DNA from 3 places in the Amycolatopsis sp. WAC 01375 genome. Region 1 is predicted to be linked to each of the others. Evidence: predicted binding sites of a transcription regulator. Region 1 holds the regulator's gene; each other region holds the start of a gene.

Region 1 (6,013 bases):
TGGTCGAGCGCGGTGAGGAAGCCCCGGGTTGCGTCCAGGGCACGCTCGCGGAAGCCGTTACACAGCAAGGGTCCTGGCCAGGGCACCGCATCCTCGTCGCCGGTTCGCCCGCGATGATCCGGGCGACGGTGTCCCGGATGCTGGTCGCGGGCAGCGCGCTCGACCAGATCGCGTACGACCCCTTCACCATCGACTAGGCGCTGTCGAAACCGTTTCCACAATGGTGGATCAGTCGCCGGACTCGTGTCGTTACGTGACGCGGTAATCACGGAGAAAAGCCACCCGATCGGCGGATCACGCGTGGCCGTCGAACTGGCGAAAACCACTGGTGAGCAAGGGAAACCCCCGCCTGCTTGATCACCTTTACTTAGTGCCAGACGGTGTTGACCGCGCGTATATCGTTTGCTCCGTTCGAGCGGGAAACAACCATTCGCGGATCCTTTTTCGACTTCCGGGCATACAGTCGGGAACCCTCGGGGGAACACGAGCAAGATGACATCGGGTCTGGAGAATATGCCCGATCCAACTGGAGAAAATCGTTCACCCATGACTGCCGAAACAGTGAAATACGAGCATCCACCGAGTTCGTCGAGATCCTCGCCGATTCCCGTTCCGCCACTGGTCGAAACACCCGCGGCGGACAAGACCGTCCGGATGGCCGAGCTCATCCGGGAAAGTTTCGCCGCCGTCGAAACGAAGGCAGAGGAGCTGTCCCAGTACTTTTACGGGGCGCTCTTCACTGTCGCACCGGACGCGCGGGCGTTGTTCCCGATCAACATGGCCACCCAGCGAAATCGTTTGCTGCGCGCGCTCGTCTACGTCGTACAGATGGTGGACCGACCCGACGAGCTGGCCACTTTCCTCGGCCAGCTCGGCCGGGACCATCGGAAGTTCGACGTCCTCGGCCGCCATTACGACGCCGTCGGTGTCGCGCTGATCGCCGCGCTGAAAAGATTCTTGAAGGACGACTGGACGCCCGAGGTGGAAGACGCCTGGGTCACCGCGTACGGCGTCATATCGAAGAGCATGCGCGAGGCCGCGGGCAAGGAGGTCGGGCCCGCGTGGTGGAAGGCGACCGTCGTCGAGCACCGGCTCGCCTCCCGCGACGTCGCCGTCATCAAGGTGCGCACGGACCAGCCGCTCCCATACCGGGCCGGCGGCTACGTCAGCGTCGAAGTCCCGCAGCGCCCGCGGATGTGGCGCTACTTCTCGCCCGCCACCGCACCGCACGACGACGGGACGATGGAGTTCCACGTGCACGCCGTGCGCGGCGGCTGGGTCTCGCGCGCGATCGTCCACCACACCCGGCCCGGCGACGTCTGGCGTATCGGCCCGTCGCTCGGCGCGCTTTCGGTGCACCACACGGAAAGCCGTCCGCTGCTGATGGTCGGCGGCGGCACCGGCGTCGCGCCGCTGCTCGCCCTGCTCGACGACATGTCGCGCTGGAGGAACAATCCGCCGGTGCACCTGTTTTTCGGCGGCCGGAAGCCGGAAGACCTCTACGCCCTCGACGAGCTCCGCGGGCTGGCCGTCACCTGCCCTTGGCTGACGGTGACCCCGGTGACCGAGGAAGGCACCATCACCGGCGGTGACCGCGGCACGCTGGCCACGGCGGTCACGCAGCGCGACGGCTGGAAGGACCGCGACGTCTACGTCGCCGGGTCGCCTTCGATGATCCGCGCGACGATCGCGAAACTGCTCGCCGCCGGCACGGATCTGGCGCGGATCAAATACGACCCCTTCACCCTGGACTGAGCGGGCACTCCGTTCGTATTAGGCCGATCGGCCGTACCACTTGGGCTCGACGCAGCAGTAGGTCAGTGAATCATTGACCGCGGTCACCGGCGGATTTATGGTCTAGACCACATTGCTCCCCATCACGGGAACACCGTCGTTCCATCCCCAGGAGCCGGCATGACCGTCAAAAGCAAGCTCGTGGCAGCCGCCGCCGGTGCGATCCTCGCCCCGATCGCCATCGTCGCCATCCCCCAGGCGGCCAGCGCCCACGGCTACGTGCTGTCCCCGCCCAGCCGCCAGGCGAACTGTGCCCAGGGCAAGGTTTCCGGCTGCGGTGCCATCGTCTACGAACCCCAGAGCGTCGAAGGCCCCAAGGGGCTCCGCAGCTGCAACGGCGGCCTTCCCGGATTCGCCGAGCTCAACGACGAATCGAAGCCGTGGCCCGCCGCCTCGGTCGGCAACAGCGTGACCTTCAACTGGAAGTTCACCGCCTACCACCGGACCACGAACTACGAGTACTACATCGGCGGCACCAAGATCGCCGACATCAGCGGGAACAACTCCGCGCCGAAGGACCCGACGTCGCACACCGTGAGCCTGAACGGCTTCAGCGGCCGCCAGAAGGTGCTCGCCATCTGGAACATCGCGGACACGCCGATGGCCTTTTACAGCTGCATCGACCTGCAGATCGGCGGCGGCAACCCGCCCACCACGAGCAACCCGCCGACCACCAGCAACCCGCCCACGACGTCGAACCCGCCGACCAGCACCAGCAACCCGCCCGCCGGCGGCACCTGGGCGGCCGGGACGGCCTACGCGGTCGGCAGCACGGTGACCTACGGCGGCGCGACCTATCGCTGCCAGCTGGCGCACACCGCGCTCCAGGGCTGGGAACCGCCGAACACCCCCGCACTGTGGACCCGGCAGTGAAGCTGGCCCTCGTTCTCGTCGCCGGTCTCGTGGCCCTCGCGGGCTGCGGGACCGGTGATGGCTCACCGACCACCGCCGGCGGCCCGATCTCCCCGGTCCCCCAATCCGCCGCCGCGGCGTCCGCCGAGTACAACGACGCCGACGTGATGTTCCTGCAGATGATGATCGCCCACAACAACCAGGGCGTTGAGATCGTCAAGCTGGTGAAGGCCAAGCAGGCGCAGAAGCAGGAGCTGAAGGATCTCGCGGCCGCCATCGAGGCGACGCAACAGACCGAGAGCACCGAAATGCGGAACTGGCTGAAGGGCTGGGGCAAACCCGAGACGGGTTCGGCCGATCCGCACGCGCACCACCATCACGGTGGCGACGGGCTCACGGACAAGGGACTGCTCGAAGCACTGTCCAAAAAGGATGGTTCGGAGTTCACCCTCGACTTCGCCGACATCTTCGTCGCGCACCAGCACAACGGGGTCGCGCTCGCGAGGACCGAACTGAAGGATGGCAAGAACCCGCAGGCGAAGGCGCTGGCCCAGCGGATCATGGACTCGCGCACCGGCGAGGTCCAGCAGATCCGGACCCTCGTCCCCGGCCAATAACGCAATTAGTCACCTACTTGCGAGCTTTCCGCCACCGGTTTCGCGTGATCGAAGCCGTAACTCACGTGATTGGAGCCGTCATTCGCGTGACTGGAGCCGTAACTCGTGAGTTACGGCTCCAGTCACGCGAGATACGCCTCCAGTCACGTGAGTTACGGCTCCAGTCACGTCGTCGACTCACGCCGCATTTAGGTGACTAATTGCGGCGTTTGGGCTTCCAGACGACCAGGGCCGTCTGCTGCCGCAGCGGGACGAGGTCCTTGCGGTAGGAGGCGTGCACGGCCGCGGCCGTCTGTTCGGCGGTGAGGTACGCCGCAGTGAGCTCTTCGGTCAGTTCGGCGATGCGCGCCCGGAGGGCGTCGACCTGGTTTTCCAGCTCGATGATCCGCTTGATGCCCGCGAGGTTGACACCGTCCTCTTGGGACAGTCGCTGCACTTCGCGCAGCAACGCGATGTCCCGCATCGAGTAACGCCGTCCACCGCCGGATGTCCGGCCCGGCGACACGAGACCCTGGCGGTCGTAGGACCGCAGGGTCTGCGCGTGCAGGCCGGACAGCTGCGCCGCCACCGAAATGACGAACACCGGCGTCTCCTCGTCCGCACCGTGCGGCAACCCGCCGAACATCGCGCTCACCTGCCTTCGAGAAGTTCGGTGATCTCCGGTCGTGGATCGTGGTCGGCCATGGCCTCGGCGTAGGCCTCCAGCGCTTCACGCGCCTTGTCGTCCAATTTGGCCGGGATGGCCGCCTGCAGGGTGACCAGGAGGTCGCCCTGCGAGCCGTCACGCTTCGCGATTCCCTTGCCGCGCACGCGAAGCACCCGGCCGCTCGCCGTACCTTGCGGCACCTTCAGCGACACCTTGCCCTCGAGCGTCGGCACGGTGATCGTGCCGCCGAGGGCCAGTTCCGCGAAGGACACCGGCACGGCGATCGTCAGGTCGAGGCCCTGGCGCCCGAACAACGCGTGCGGTGCGACGTGCACGCGGACGTACAGATCGCCCGGCTGCGCGCCGCCTCGGCCCGGTTCGCCCTGGCCCGCCAGGCGGATCCGCTGGTCGTCGGCGACGCCCGGCGGGATCCGCACGGTCAGCGTGCGGGTGCGGGTGCTGATGCCCTCGCCCGCGCATTCCGGGCAGGGGTCGTCGATGATCGTGCCGCGGCCGCGGCAGTCGCGGCACGGCTCGGAGAACGCGAACGCGCCCTGGCTCCGGCTGACCAGCCCGCTGCCCTGACAGGTCGAACACGTCCTCGGGGAGGTCCCCGGCTTCGCGCCGTTCCCGCCGCAGGTGGAGCAGGTCGCCGGGCTCGACAGCCGCAGCGGCAGGGTCGCGCCCTTGACCGCCTCGGTGAAGTCGATCCGGACGTCGGTCTCCACGTCCGAGCCGCGCTGCGGCCGGTTCGCGGTGGCACCGGCCGCCCCGCCGCGGCGGCCGAAGAGACCGCCGAGGATGTCGCCGAGGCCGCCGAAACCGCCCTGCTGCTGGCCTGCCTGGCCGAAGATGTCGCCGACGTCGAAACCGCCGCTGCCACCGCCGCCGCCCGGGAAGCCGAAGCCGCCGGGACCGCCGGAGCCGAAGAGGCGGCGAGCCTCGTCGTACTCCTTGCGCTTGGCCGTGTCGGACAGTACGCCGTACGCCTCGGAGACCGCCTTGAACTTCTTCTCGGCCTCCGCGTTGCCCGCGTTGGCGTCGGGGTGGTTCTCCTTGGCCAGCTTGCGATAGGCCTTCTTGATCTCGTCCGCGGTGGCGTCGGAGGAGACGCCCAGCTCACGGTAGAAGTCCTTACCGATCCATTCCCGTGCACTCACCGAACGTCTCCTCCTTTCACGCCGTATCGCCGATCAGCGGTTGTTCTCATCGAAAAGTTCGCCCTCGAGCGGCAGCTCGCCGCCGACGGGCGGGTCCACCGGGGCGTCCTGCGCCGCCGACGCGGGTGCCGGAGCGGCACCCGGCTCGTGGTCGGTGACCCCGACCAGCGCCGCGCGCAGCACGCGTTCGCCGAAGCGGTAACCGCGGCGCATGACCGTGGTGACCGTCGGCCCGGCGACATCCGGCGACGTGCTGTGCTGGACGGCCTCGTGCACGCTCGGGTCGAAGGGCTCGCCCTCCGCGCCGAACGGCTCGAGCCCCGACCGCTGCAGGCTCCCGACCAGCTTCTCGCCGACCGCCTTGAAGGCGCCCGTCAGATCGCCGTGCTGCTCCGCGCGCTCGAGGTCGTCGAGCAGCGGGAGCAGGTCACCGACGACCGACGCCTTCGCGCCGGCGACGACCTGCTCGCGGTCACGGTCGACGCGCTTGCGGTAGTTGGCGTACTCCGCCTGGAGGCGCTGGAGGTCGGCGGTGCGTTCCGCCAGCTCCTTCTCCAGCCCGGTCGCCACCGACACCGAGTCGTCCACAATGGACTCCCCGAGGCCGGGGCCCGCGTGTGCCGCGGGCTCCGGCTCCGTCGGGACAGCCTGCTCTTCGGCAGGAGCGGCGTGCTTCGGACCGTCCTTGGGTTCGGCCTCCGGGGCGGCCGAGCGGACCTCACCGGTCAGCGGATCGATCCGCCTGCGGTCCCGCACGACCACCGGTTCGTCCGGGCCCCGGCCCTCGGTTTCGTCGTAGCGTCCCGTCACTTCTTGTCCTTCTCGTCCTCTTCGACGATCTCGGCGTCGACGACGTCGTCGGCCTTGGCCTGCGAACCCGTGCCCGCACCCGCGGTCCCGGTCGCGCCTTCACCGGCGGCGGCCTCATCGGCGGCGTTGCCGGC
Region 2 (6,013 bases), on a different contig from region 1:
TGTTGTCGCGCTGTGAACGGCATGTTAATCGTCCACAATGGACAGTTATTGGGCGGTCCTCGCGTATCGCGGCACCGGGGGCGCGATAGCCTCCCGCGAATCGAACGTGGCTCAATGCCACGGCTTCGGGCCCGGCCGGGTCAGAATGAGCCGGCCACGACCGGCCGACGAAAGGATCGCCTTGCCCGTCTCGACGACCACGGGAACGTGGCGGCGCCTGTTCGCGGCCTGCGCCGTCGCCGGAACGCTCGCCGCCTGTTCGGGCGACGATCCGCCACCGCCTGTCACCTCGATGTCGGCCTCGCCTCCCTCGGTCCCCACTGCGGTGTCGAGCGTGTCGGTGCCACCGATCCCGTCGCAGACCCCGCCGAGCCGCGCCGCCCCGCCTCCCACTTCCCAGCCGAAACCCGCTGAACCGGTTCAGGGTTCGTGCGGCACGGTCACCGCGGCCAGCGGGCTGACCTTGCAGGTGCTCAACGGACCCGGGGTCTCGTGCGCGGACGCGACCGGGATCGTCGGTTCGTTCCACAAGAGGATCGCCGGACGGCAGTCCGCGGGCTCGGACGAACCCGTCAGCGAGACCGTGGACGGCTGGCTGTGCGTCTCCGGCGCTCCCGCCGCGCAAGGCGGCACCAGTTGCGGCAAGGGCGAACAGAACGTGTTCGCCGCCGTCGTCCCCGTCGAATGAACCATCCCCGAGAAGAAGGGCCCATGAAGAGCCTCGCCGTACTTCCCGCCGCGTTCGCAATCGTCCTGCTGAGCGGTTGCGGAGCCGATCCAGCTCCCGCCGCCGCGCCGGCGCCGTCCTCCCCTGCCGCCGCCTCGGCGTCCGCCGGGACGCCCTGCGGCGAGGTCGCCGGGCTCCAAGGCGCGAAGAACAAGGTCGTCGCACACGGGAAGACCGACTGTGCCGAAGCGACTCAGGTGCTCACGGACTACTTCACCAAGCTGACGCCCGCCGAAGCCGCGTCGCCGCAGGGGCCCGGTCCGGTGGTGATCGGCGCCTGGACATGCGGAAGCGGGCCGAACGATCCGGTGACGAGTTGCTCGACCGAGGACGAGCGCCAGATCGAAGCGACGCGTTCCTGAGCGCGAGCCTGACCCGGCGCGCGGTTTCTGTTCCAGGTTCCCAATGCCGCACAGTCCACTGTGGCCGGACGCACGTTCAGTCCTCGCGACGCCGCTTGCCGACGTCCAACCGGTACAGGACGACGCCCACTATCACCATGCCGACGAGAAAGAGACCCAGCGCGCCACCTGCCGAGACCTTCCAGATCAACGGCGATCTCGTCCGGTAGGCGAATCCGTCACCGGCGAAGACCGTGTCACCCCGCGCGATCTCCTCACCCAGGATCCGGCCGCCTCCGGTACGACCGTCGGCGAAGCGCCATTTCCCGGAGCAGTAGGGGGTCTGGCCGTTCACCGCGGATCCCTCCGAGGTGCACCCCGAGATCTCGGTGACCGTGACGTCCTCGCCGGTGCTCAGTTCACCGATGTCGGAACCGAGGAAGCCCCAGACCAGACCGAAGATCAGCAGAAAGGGGATAACGGTCGAAAGCGCCGAGGAAAGAACTCCGGGCTTCCGCGCATTTTCCGGCACTGGAGTCCTTTCGTCGATCACTGGAGCTTCAGCAGGACTTCCCGCTCGAGTTTGCCGACGAGGAGGTACTCGGGCCGATATCCGGGCGGAACCACGAAACAGACGAGACCCGTGGTGCCGTCGAAAGCGCCGGGAGCGCCCGCACAGTCCTTGACCCGCTCCGGCTCACCGTGTTCGTCGGCCGCCAGCTCCAGCGGCGTGTCGCCGAGGCGGGACGCCTCGATCCGCAAGGTGAGGACGTGGAATCCGCTCAACCACGCCTCGGCACCCTCTGGCGGTCCGGGCCTGCTGTCGAGCACACGCACGGCCGCCTCCCCGGAGACGGCGGTCTGTCCACGGGCGAACACCGGTGGCGGCCCCCATAAGTCGCGCCGGAGTTCCCAGAAATTCGGGACGGGGTCGGCCGCCTCACCGTAGGCCGTCCCGCCGAACCCGACCGGCGTCAGCACGACGAACGCGGCGAAGGCCAGCCCGGCGACGAACGGCGGCGCCTTCCGCGCGCCCCCCGGTCTCGCCACTTTGACCAGCACGATGGCCGCGAGCACCAGGAGTGCCAAGCCGAGGGACATCGCCGCGATCTTTTCCCACGGATGGTGGGCTTCCACGACGTCGGTGGCCCCGCGTACGGACAAAACCCGGTCCGTCACCGACGAAAGCCGGGCGACCACCGGATCAGCGAGGCCGAACGTGTCTCGTGTCGGCAATTCGATCGCGCGGCCGTCTTCGGCGATCGCCAGGACGTCGTAGCTGGTATGCGGGCCGTGCTGTCCTTCGCTGGTCGTGGAGTTCCACTCGGAGATCACCGCGCGCACGTCGTACGTGCCGGCCAACCCCTCGACGGTCCACCGCCCGGCGAAGGCCGCGACGGTTCCCCAGACGATCCCGATCACGAACGCGGTGATCATCGTGTTCGTGCGCTGCCTGTCTTTCCGATCCGGTTCGCGGACGACCACCAACACCCCCTGTTCGGCTCGCCCAGTCTATTGCCCGAAGCCGCCGAGCGGCACGGGATTTGTACCCACCCCCTTGCGGATCGAAGTAAGAGTCGTCTAGACTCAAACTATGCTCACCAGGGAAGACGCCGTGTCGATGATCGAGAACACGGTCGACGCGGCCGCTCTGTTCACCCGCCATCGCTACCGCGAACTGGCGGCCGTGCTCCACCCCGACCGCAACCCCGGCGACGACCGCGCCCACCGGGCCGCCGCCACCCTCAACCACCTCCACGACGAGTGGAAACGAGCCCGGCGCCAGACGGTCACCACCGCGACCTCGGCGTACACCCTCGCCGAGCCGCTCGCGGTGGGCAGCGTCGCGACGACCTACCGGACCACCGGCCCTCATCTGGTCAAACTCGTCCGCGACCCGGCGCTCAACCCGCTGATCCACGCCGAGTGGGCGGCGTTGCGCACGCTCGACGGCTTCACCGAACGGCACCGGTGGCTGCGTCCCTACTACCCGCGGCTGCTCGACACCTCGGGTCCGGTGGCGCGGGGCGACCGCGCCTTCAGCGTCCTCGATCCGCTCGTCGACGGGTTCGTCACGCTCGCCGACATCGGGAAAGCCTTCCCTGGCGGGCTCGACGGCCGCGACTACGCGTGGATGCACCGTCGCCTCCTGCGTGCCGTGGCGGGCGCCCATCGCGCGGGCGTCGTCCACGGCCACCTCACCGCGGACAACGTGCTCGTCCATCCGGGACAGCACGGCATCGTCCTCGCCGGCTGGTCCTTCGCCGTCGAAGACGGTGTGCTCCCGCTGGCGGCGGACAAGTCCATCCAGTACCCGCCGGAAGTCCACAAAGGACTCCCGATGACCGCGGCGACGGACGTCCACATGCTCCACCGCATGATGCTGGAACTACTGGCGCCGAACGAGACCCGCCAACGCGAGTTCGCGACGTGGTGCACCCAGGACATCCCGGCGCAACGACCCGAAGCTGCCGATCTGCTCGACGAGTACGACGAACTGCTCGACGACCTGTACGGCCCCCGCACCTTCCGACCCTTCACCATCCCCGAGACAGGAGCCTGACCATGGGACACGGACACTGGGACGACAACGCCTACGCCGCCGCGAGGACCTTCCGCGCGGCCAAGGGCGAGGACGATTTCGGCTACACCGCCGATCTCCGCTCCAAACCCGCGAAAGAGTGGAAGGTCGCGCCCGCGCTCGACCCGCTGAACGCCGTCCGGGAATGCCGGGATTCGGCCGACCACACCGATTCGACGCCGATCGCGGTGCTGTTCGACGTCACCGGCTCGATGCGCCGGGTGCCGCGGATCATGCAGGGCAAGCTCGGCAAACTGCACGGCCTGCTCAAGCGCCGGGGTTACCTGGCCGACCCGCAGGTCCTGTTCGGCGCGATCGGTGACGCCGACAGCGACCGGGTCCCGTTGCAGATCGGGCAGTTCGAATCGGACAACCGGATGGACGAGCAGCTGCGCACGATGTTCCTCGAAGGCGGTGGCGGCGGGCAGAAGAGCGAATCCTACGAGCTGGCCGCCTACTTCATGGCCAGGCACGTGGTCACCGACGCTTGGCAGAACCGCGGCCGCAAGGGCTATCTGTTCATCATCGGCGACGAACTGAACAAGCCCGCGCTGGAGGCCCGCCACATCCGTCACGTGATCGGGGACGACGTGCGGGAGGACATCGACCCGGCGTCGGTGTACCGGGAGCTGGCCCGTAAGTGGCACGTCTACTTCGTGCTGCCGAACCAGTCGTCGTACTACAACGACCCGCAGATCGGCGAGCACTGGAGCGGTCTGCTCGGCCAGAACTTCCTCAAGCTCGACGATCCCGGCGCGGTGTGCGAACTGATCGCGGCCACCATCGGGCTGGAGGAACGGGTCGTCGACGTCGACCGGGCGCTCGCCGACCTCGCGGACGTCGGCTCGGTCGCCGAAAGCAAGGCGGTCGGCAAGGCGCTGGCGAAGCTGGGCACCAAATCTGTCGTCACTTCGGCGGTGCCGGAGCCGGACGGGCCGAGCGACGTGGTGCTGCGATGAATCTCCTGGACGGACACGTGGTGGTGGTCGGGCTCGGCTTCGGCGACGAAGGCAAGGGCGCGGTGGTCGACGCCCTGTGCGCCGCCCGGCCCACCACCGCCGTGGTCCGCTTCAACGGGGGCGCGCAGGCCGCGCACAACGTCGTCGTGGACGGGCGGCACCACACGTTCAGCCAGTTCGGGGCGGGCACGTTCGCCGGCGTGCCCACCCATCTGTCGCGGTTCGTGCTGGTCGAGCCGTTCGCGCTGGCGGCCGAAGCGCGGCGGCTCGAGGCGGCTGGCGTCCGGAATCCGCTCTCGCTGCTGAGTGTGGACGGGAGTGCCTTGCTCACGACCCCCTTCCACATTTACGCGAACCGGGCCAGGGAGGAGGCCCGAGGCGCGAACCGGCACGGCTCGTGTGGGAAGGGGATCGGCGAGACCGTCTGGTACTCGCTGCTCGCGCGGGCCGCGCCGGGCGAAGTGGTGGAGGGCCAGGAGGTGATCGGGACGCCGGGGGAAGCGCCCACGGTCGCCGACTGCGCCACCCCGTCGGTGTTACGGCGCAAACTGGACGCGCTCGCGCGGTTCTACGCACCGCTCGCCACGCCACCGCACACCGTGGACGAACTGGTGGCGCTGTACCGCGATTTCGCGGACGCGGTGCGGATCACCGACGGCGGCGAGCCAGGGCGGCTGGCGGACTCCGGACGGCTGGTCTTCGAGGGAGCGCAGGGGGTTCTCCTCGACCAGCACCACGGATTCCACCCGCATACGACCTGGTCGACCACCACCCCGCACAACGCCCGCGCCTTGCTGGCCGGGCGCCCGCACGCGGTACTGGGTGTCACGCGGACCTATCTCACTCGGCACGGCGCGGGGCCGCTGCCGACCGAGTCCGCCGCCGTGCTCGCCCGTTTTCCGGAGGCACACAACGAAACCGGCGACTTCCAGGGCGCGTGGCGGGCGGGCCATCTCGACGCGGCCCTGCTGGACTACGCGATCGCGGCCTGCGACGGCGTGGACGCGTTCGCGGTGACCCACCTCGACGCGACCGGGCTGAAGGTCGTACCCGATGACGGCTCCCCCGCCGTCGACCTGCCGGATCCGGCGGCGTGGTTCGGCGCGCGGCTGCCGGTGGCCGTCGCCGGATACGGCCCGGACAGGGCCGGTTACCGGGTCGTCGAGGCAAGGTCGACAATCAACGCGTGATCGAGTCGACGCCGGTGTCCGTTGACGTGCTCGTGGTGCGGTTCGCCCCCGGCACCAGGACCGTATTGCTGGGAATCGCGCCGCGAGCCGCCGAGCCGTTCGAGGGGGAACTCGCCCTGCCGGGGGTGCTTCTCGGGCTTGGGGAGCGGTTGCGGGACGCGGCGCACCGAGCGGTGGTCGGCAAAATCGGCCTACCGTCCGACGCGCTCTCGGCG
Region 3 (6,013 bases), on a different contig from region 1:
CCGTCTTCATCCCCGCCCGGTGCGCGGCCAGCAGCTTCTGCTTGACCCCGCCGATCGGCAGCACGCGTCCGGTCAGCGACACCTCACCGGTCATCGCGACGTCCGACTTCACGACCCGGCCCGAAAGCAGGGATGCCAGCGCGGTCGTCATCGTGATGCCGGCGCTCGGCCCGTCCTTGGGCACCGCGCCCGCGGGGACGTGCACGTGGATGCCGCGGTCCTTCAGGTCGGCGACCGGAAGTTCCAGTTCGGCGCCGCGCGAGCGCAGGTACGACAACGCGATCTGCACCGACTCCTTCATCACCTCACCCAGCTGGCCGGTCAGTTGCAGCCCGGTCGAGCCCGACTCCGGATCCGCCAGCGACGCCTCGATGTAGAGAACGTCACCGCCGGCGCCGGTCACGGCCAGCCCGGTCGCCACGCCCGGGGTCGACGTGCGCTGGGTCGACGCGGGCAGCGAAGACTCCGGCAGGTGCCGCGGGCGGCCGAGGTAGGTTTCGAGCCCGTCGGCGTCGATCGTCAGCGGCAGCTCGACCTCGTCCAGCGCGACCTTGGTCGCCACCTTCCGCAGCACCTTCGCGATGGTCCGGTTCGCGTTGCGCACCCCGGCTTCCCGCGTGTACTCGGCGGCGATGCGGCTGAACGCGCCGTCGGTCAGCGTGACGTCGTCCTTGCCGAGACCGGCGCGGTCCAGCTCACGGGGAAGCAGGTGGTCGCGGGCGATGGTGACCTTCTCGTCCTCGGTGTAGCCGTCGAGGGAGACCAGCTCCATCCGGTCCAGCAGCGGGCCGGGGATGGTCTCGAGCGCGTTCGCCGTCGCGAGGAACACGACGTCGGACAGGTCCAGTTCGACCTCGAGGTAGTGGTCGCGGAACGTGTGGTTCTGCTCCGGGTCCAGCACCTCCAGCAGCGCGGCCGTCGGGTCGCCGCGGTAGTCGGCGCCGACCTTGTCGATCTCGTCGAGCAACACGACCGGATTCATCGAACCGGCTTCCTTGATGGCACGGACGATCCGGCCGGGCAGCGCGCCGACGTAGGTGCGACGGTGACCGCGGATCTCGGCCTCGTCGCGGATGCCGCCGAGCGCCACGCGGACGAACTTGCGGCCCATCGCCTTCGCCACGGACTCGCCGAGCGACGTCTTACCGACCCCGGGAGGGCCGGCGAGCGCCAGCACCGCGCCCGAACGTCGTCCGCCGACCGGGCCGAGCCCCGATTCCGCGCGACGCTTGCGCACGGCCAGGTACTCGATGATGCGTTCCTTCACATCGTCGAGACCGGCGTGATCGGCGTCGAGGATGGCTCGCGCGGCGGCGATGTCGTGGACGTCGGTGGTGCGCTCGTTCCACGGCAGCTCGAGGACGGTGTCCAGCCACGTGCGGATCCAGCCGCCCTCGGGGGACTGGTCGGAGGTCCGCTCCAGTTTGTCCACTTCGGACAGTGCGGCCTTCTTGACCGCGTCCGGCAGTTCGGCGGCCTCGACGCGGGCGCGGTAGTCGTCGTCGTTGGCCGTGCCGTCGAGTTCGCCCAGCTCCTTGCGGATCGCTTCGAGCTGGCGGCGCAGCAGGAACTCCTTCTGCTGCTTCTCCATGCCCTCCTGGACGTCCTTGCGGATGGTGTCGGTGACCTCGAGTTCGGCCAGCTGCTCACGGCTCCATTCGAGCGCCTTTTCGAGCCGTGTCGAAACATCGAGTGCGGAGAGCAGTTCGAGCTTCTGCTCGGTGTTCAGGTACGACGAGTTGCCCGCGAGGTCGGCGAGCGCGGACGGGTCCTCGACCTCCTGGACGGCGTCGATCATCTGCCAGCCGCCGCGCTGCTGGAGGATCGCGAGGACGACGCTCTTGTACTCGGACGCGAGCTTCGCCGAGTTGTCGTCGGTGGTCTCGGTGGCGACCTCGGCGTGCACCCAGCGGGCGGCGCCGGGGCCGTCGGCGATGCGGCCGACGACGGCGCGGCGGGTGCCGCGCAGCAGCACCGCGGTCTTGCCGCCGGGCACGCGCCCGATGCGCTCGACGGTCGCGATGGTGCCGAGTTCGGCGTACTCGCCGTGGACGCGGGGGACGATCAGCACCTCGGCCTTGGTGGCGGCGCTGGACCGGATCCCCGGGAAGGAAGCCTGGGCAGGCGTGTTGGCCTGGGCGGACTCCACCGCGGCCCGCGTCTCCGTGTCGGCGAGGTCGAGCGGGACGATCATGCCCGGCAGCACGACGTCGTCATCGAGCGGGAGGACGGGCAGGAGGCGGTTGTCGGTCATCTGTGCACTCCTCGGTTAGTTGAGTCTGCCTAGCTCAACTCTCCGATCGACCCGTTTGTTTCCTTTCCGCGTTCGCCGTCAGCGATCACCCACTCCTCCGACCTCTGCCCGGGGCGCGTCGCGTTTAGCCCCCTAAACGCGACGCGTTTCGGCCAGAGGTCAGATGTCAGGGGTGGACGGCGACTCCGCACCAGGCGAACGGCCGGGCACCTTCCTCGTCCCGTCGCAGGTCCCGCACCGGCCGCCAGTCGGGCAGGTGGACGACGCCGGGCTCCAGCAGCGGCCAGTCCCCGAAGAGCGGCTCGATCTCTTCGCGGTCCCGCATCCACACCGGGTTGCTCGTCTTCCGGTACTGCTCGACCATCCAGTGGAGTCCGTCGGCGTCCTCGCCGGTCTGGCCGCCGAAGCTCATATGCGACAGCCCCAGCCAGCTGCCCGGCGCCAGCGCGTTGCGGTAGGTCGCGACCAGCGTTGGCGGATCGTCGTGTGGCCCGGCGAAATGCAGGACGGCCATCATCATCAGGCACACCGGCTGCTCGAAATCGATCAGCCGCAACGTCTCCGGATGCCGCAGGACGTCCTTCGGCCGCCGCATGTCCGCGTGGACGATCCCGGCCCAGTCGGTCGCCTCGTGCCGCTCGAGGATCAGCTCCGCGTGCGCCACCGCGACAGGCTCGTAGTCGACGTACACGACCTTCGCCGTATCACCAGGCTCCAGTTCCTCCTGGAGGATCTCGTGCACGTTCCCGGCTGTCGGGACACCGGAACCCAGATCGATGAACTGCCGGATTCCCGCGTTCAGCGCGGCGCGCACGACCCGGTTCATGAACTCGCGGTTGTGCCGCGCACCCGGTTTGACCCACCGCCACTGCTTTTCCAGCGCGCGGGCGAACTCGCGATCGACCGCCCAGTTGTGGGTCCCGCCGAGGAACCAGTCGTAGATCCTCGCCGCGGACGGCTTTTCGGTGTCGACCCCGGTGGGTGCCACCGGGGCCGCGTCATCGTCCCTCGTCACAGAAACCCCCTGATCCTTCTGTGAAAGAGCTTATCGGGATCAGTAGACCGCCGGCCGCCGCTGCCAGTAGGTCCAGAGCGGCCGGTAGCCCTGCGCGTACCAGAACGGTGTCGAGCGCGGGTTGGCCAGAGCGTGGTGCAGCAGCACGGCTTCGGTGCCGCATTCGTCGAAGATCTGGTGCGCGTGCGCGGCGAGCGCCGTCCCCACCCCGCTCGAACGCGCCGGTTCGGCCACCGCCAGCGACGACAGGTAGCCGACCCGGTCGGCCGCGACCCGGCCGCTGACCCACGCCGTCTCGCCGGGGAACTGCACCCGCACCATGCCCAGCGCCCGGCCGTACAACTCGGCGATCCACAACGTCGGGTTCTCCCGGCCCAGGTGTTTCGACAGGTCCGCGGCGATCGTTTCCTCCGCGCCCTCGCGCAAGGTGACAGAACCGAACTGCGCGTCGTAACGCTGCAATTCCAGTTCGAGTCCGACGGCGGTTTCGAGATCATCCGCTTCGGCGGGCCGGATGTGCACTCCGGGAGTGGCGGGCGGTCCCGTCACGGCGAGCCGGTCGGCCGGGCGGACCGCGATCACCAGCACGGGCGCGAAGCCGCGGCGCAGCAATTCGGCCGAGCCGGGGGAGTCCCGGCTCGGCCGCACCACGGTCGCCGCCGTCTCGACATCCCCTGGTGGGGCCACGGTCTTCAGATGTTCATCCCATCGGGTGAGTAATGCGTCAAAGGCCGCTTCCGGGCGAGGGCCGGTGAGCCGCGCTTCGAGGCGATGTTCGACGAGGGCCCGCCACGGAGAGTCAGCAGAATCGGGACCCGCTTCAGTCCGTACCGACAATCCGGCGGCGGCCGAGTCGCCTTCTGTTGCGGAGAGTGACACGGCGCCCTCGGCAGGCTCCAGTGCAGGCATTTCGGGGAGCAGGGCGTCCACGGTGGCGAGCCGCTCGGCATGCCCGGCGGCGATGGCGTGGCTATTCATAGGGCTATTGAAGCCCCTACTGACGGGTCCGCAGGGAACTTCACGAGATTGGCCGGGGTGTGGCGTCAGGTGACTTCCGGTAGTCGGAAGGAACGCGAATAACGCTCCCATTTCACCCCTTGGTCCACGCAGGTCAGCGCGACGCGCCCATTGTTAACCCTGGGGTGATCTCATACTGTCTCGAATGGGACTTGGGTACGCCCTCCGGGGTACTGTATTGCCCTCGTCCCCGAGGTCGCGGTGGGACAAGACCGGTTGGGCAGCCGGGAAGGAAGGTCGGATGCCGGACACGAACGGCAGGCCCGGGAGCGCCGCACAGGCGACAGCGGGCAAGGGAGGCGCCGTTACGGAGGCTCGTACCGACGAGCGACGGTTCCGCGTCTACACCTTCGCGGTACTCACCATGGGCATCGCCGCCGCGGCCGCGGTCAGCCTCTGGCTGGACTTCGAGGCCTCGGACGATCTGTTGTGGATCGGGCCGATCCTCGCGCTCGCGTTCCTGCTCGCCGAACAGCTCGGCATCAACGTCGACGTCCGCAGCGGCATCTCGTGGACGATCTCGTTCACCGAGATCCCGCTGGTCATCGGATTCTTCGTCGCTCCCTTCGAAGTCGTGCTCGCCGCCCATCTCGCGGCGGGCATCGGAACACTGCTGGCCCGCAAGGTCGCGGGCCGCGTCCTCTACAACGCCGGCGCCTTCCTGCTGGAGATCACCGGCGCGTTCGCCGTGGCAGGACTGGTGAAACAGGCCTCCGGCGCCCACGACATGACCTGGATCGCCGCGCTGGCAGGCACTTTGACCGCGCCGCTGGTCAGCACGCTGCTCGCGCTCGCCGCCGTCCGCGTGCTGCGCCGCCGGATGCGGGTCAGCACCGCGATCCGGCTGACCGGCCGCATCCTCGTCGTCGGCTTCGTCAACGCTTCGGTCGGTCTTTCCGGTTATCTGGTCATTTCCGGTACGCCGAAGGCCTGGCCGCTCGTGCTGGCCGTCTTCCTCGGGCTCACCGCGTTGTACTGGGCGTACTCGGATCTGCTCCGCGAACAGCGCGACATGGAAGCGTTGTCCGACGTCAGCCTGATGGTCGCGCGATCCGGTCAACAGGCCGCCGCGCGGCCCGCCGGACGAGCCGACGAACTCGTCGGCGGCGTCGACGTCCGCGAGTGGGCGACCATCGCCGAACGCATCAAGGATCAGCTGGCCGCCGGCCGTGTCGTGCTCAGGCTGCGGCTGGAACCGAAGGACACCATGCGGATGGTCGTCGCCGGCGACGAACTCCCGCCCGTCGACCCGGCCGCAGACGACCCGTTGCTGCGCCTGCCCGGCGCGCACGTCCGGCATTTCCGGATCACCGAAGCCAATCCCGACGTCCGCTCCGCGTTGCTCGACCGCGGCGCGCAGGAGGCGCTCGTCGTGCCGCTGCGCAGTGCGAACCAGCTCCTCGGCGTCGTCGAAGCGCACGACAGGCTGTCCCGCTGGCGTGGTTTCGGCAAGTACGACGTCCAGCTGCTCGGCACGATGGCCAGCCACCTCGCGACCTCGCTGGACAACCGGCGCCTGCTCGCGACCCTGCGCCACGACGCCTACCACGATCCGCTGACCGGCCTGCTCAACCGGCCGGGTTTCCGCCAGGTCGCCAAGGAACCGTTGCGGGAACAGGTCGACGCGGTCGTGCTCCGGGTCGACCTCGACGTCTTCTCCACCGTCAGCGACGCCCTCGGCTACGTGTGGGCCGATCGGATGGTCATCGCCGCGGGCCGCCGGATCC

What was found. The regulator HspR, encoded in region 1, represses chaperone genes until heat shock. The targets are predictions, from matches to a motif close to ANNTTGAGTNNNNNNNACTCAANNT.
Region 2: a site for HspR is predicted at 2,638-2,662, ahead of DL991_RS12430 (adenylate cyclase). Genes of this name have one in related genera too.
Region 3: a site for HspR is predicted at 2,271-2,295, ahead of lon (endopeptidase La). Genes of this name have one in related genera too.

Annotation. Positions count from the first base shown of each region.
Region 1 is NZ_QHHW01000025.1:5,137-11,149, reverse strand. It holds gene DL991_RS14240 (globin domain-containing protein) at 1-197, shown strand, start outside; gene DL991_RS14235 (globin domain-containing protein) at 655-1,755, shown strand; gene DL991_RS14230 (lytic polysaccharide monooxygenase) at 1,915-2,667, shown strand; gene DL991_RS14225 (DUF305 domain-containing protein) at 2,664-3,263, shown strand; gene DL991_RS14220 (heat shock protein transcriptional repressor HspR) at 3,460-3,888, opposite strand; gene dnaJ (molecular chaperone DnaJ) at 3,894-5,069, opposite strand; gene grpE (nucleotide exchange factor GrpE) at 5,103-5,879, opposite strand; gene dnaK (molecular chaperone DnaK) at 5,876-6,013, opposite strand, start outside.
Region 2 is NZ_QHHW01000024.1:63,678-69,690, forward strand. It holds gene DL991_RS43300 (hypothetical protein) at 112-321, opposite strand; gene DL991_RS12410 (hypothetical protein) at 335-688, shown strand; gene DL991_RS12415 (hypothetical protein) at 712-1,089, shown strand; gene DL991_RS12420 (hypothetical protein) at 1,166-1,600, opposite strand; gene DL991_RS12425 (hypothetical protein) at 1,618-2,553, opposite strand; gene DL991_RS12430 (adenylate cyclase) at 2,663-3,631, shown strand; gene DL991_RS12435 (hypothetical protein) at 3,634-4,608, shown strand; gene DL991_RS12440 (adenylosuccinate synthetase) at 4,605-5,798, shown strand; gene DL991_RS12445 (NUDIX domain-containing protein) at 5,795-6,013, shown strand, end outside.
Region 3 is NZ_QHHW01000054.1:181,516-187,528, forward strand. It holds gene lon (endopeptidase La) at 1-2,254, opposite strand, end outside; gene DL991_RS35835 (SAM-dependent methyltransferase) at 2,421-3,269, opposite strand; gene DL991_RS35840 (GNAT family N-acetyltransferase) at 3,309-4,247, opposite strand; gene DL991_RS35845 (bifunctional diguanylate cyclase/phosphodiesterase) at 4,528-6,013, shown strand, end outside.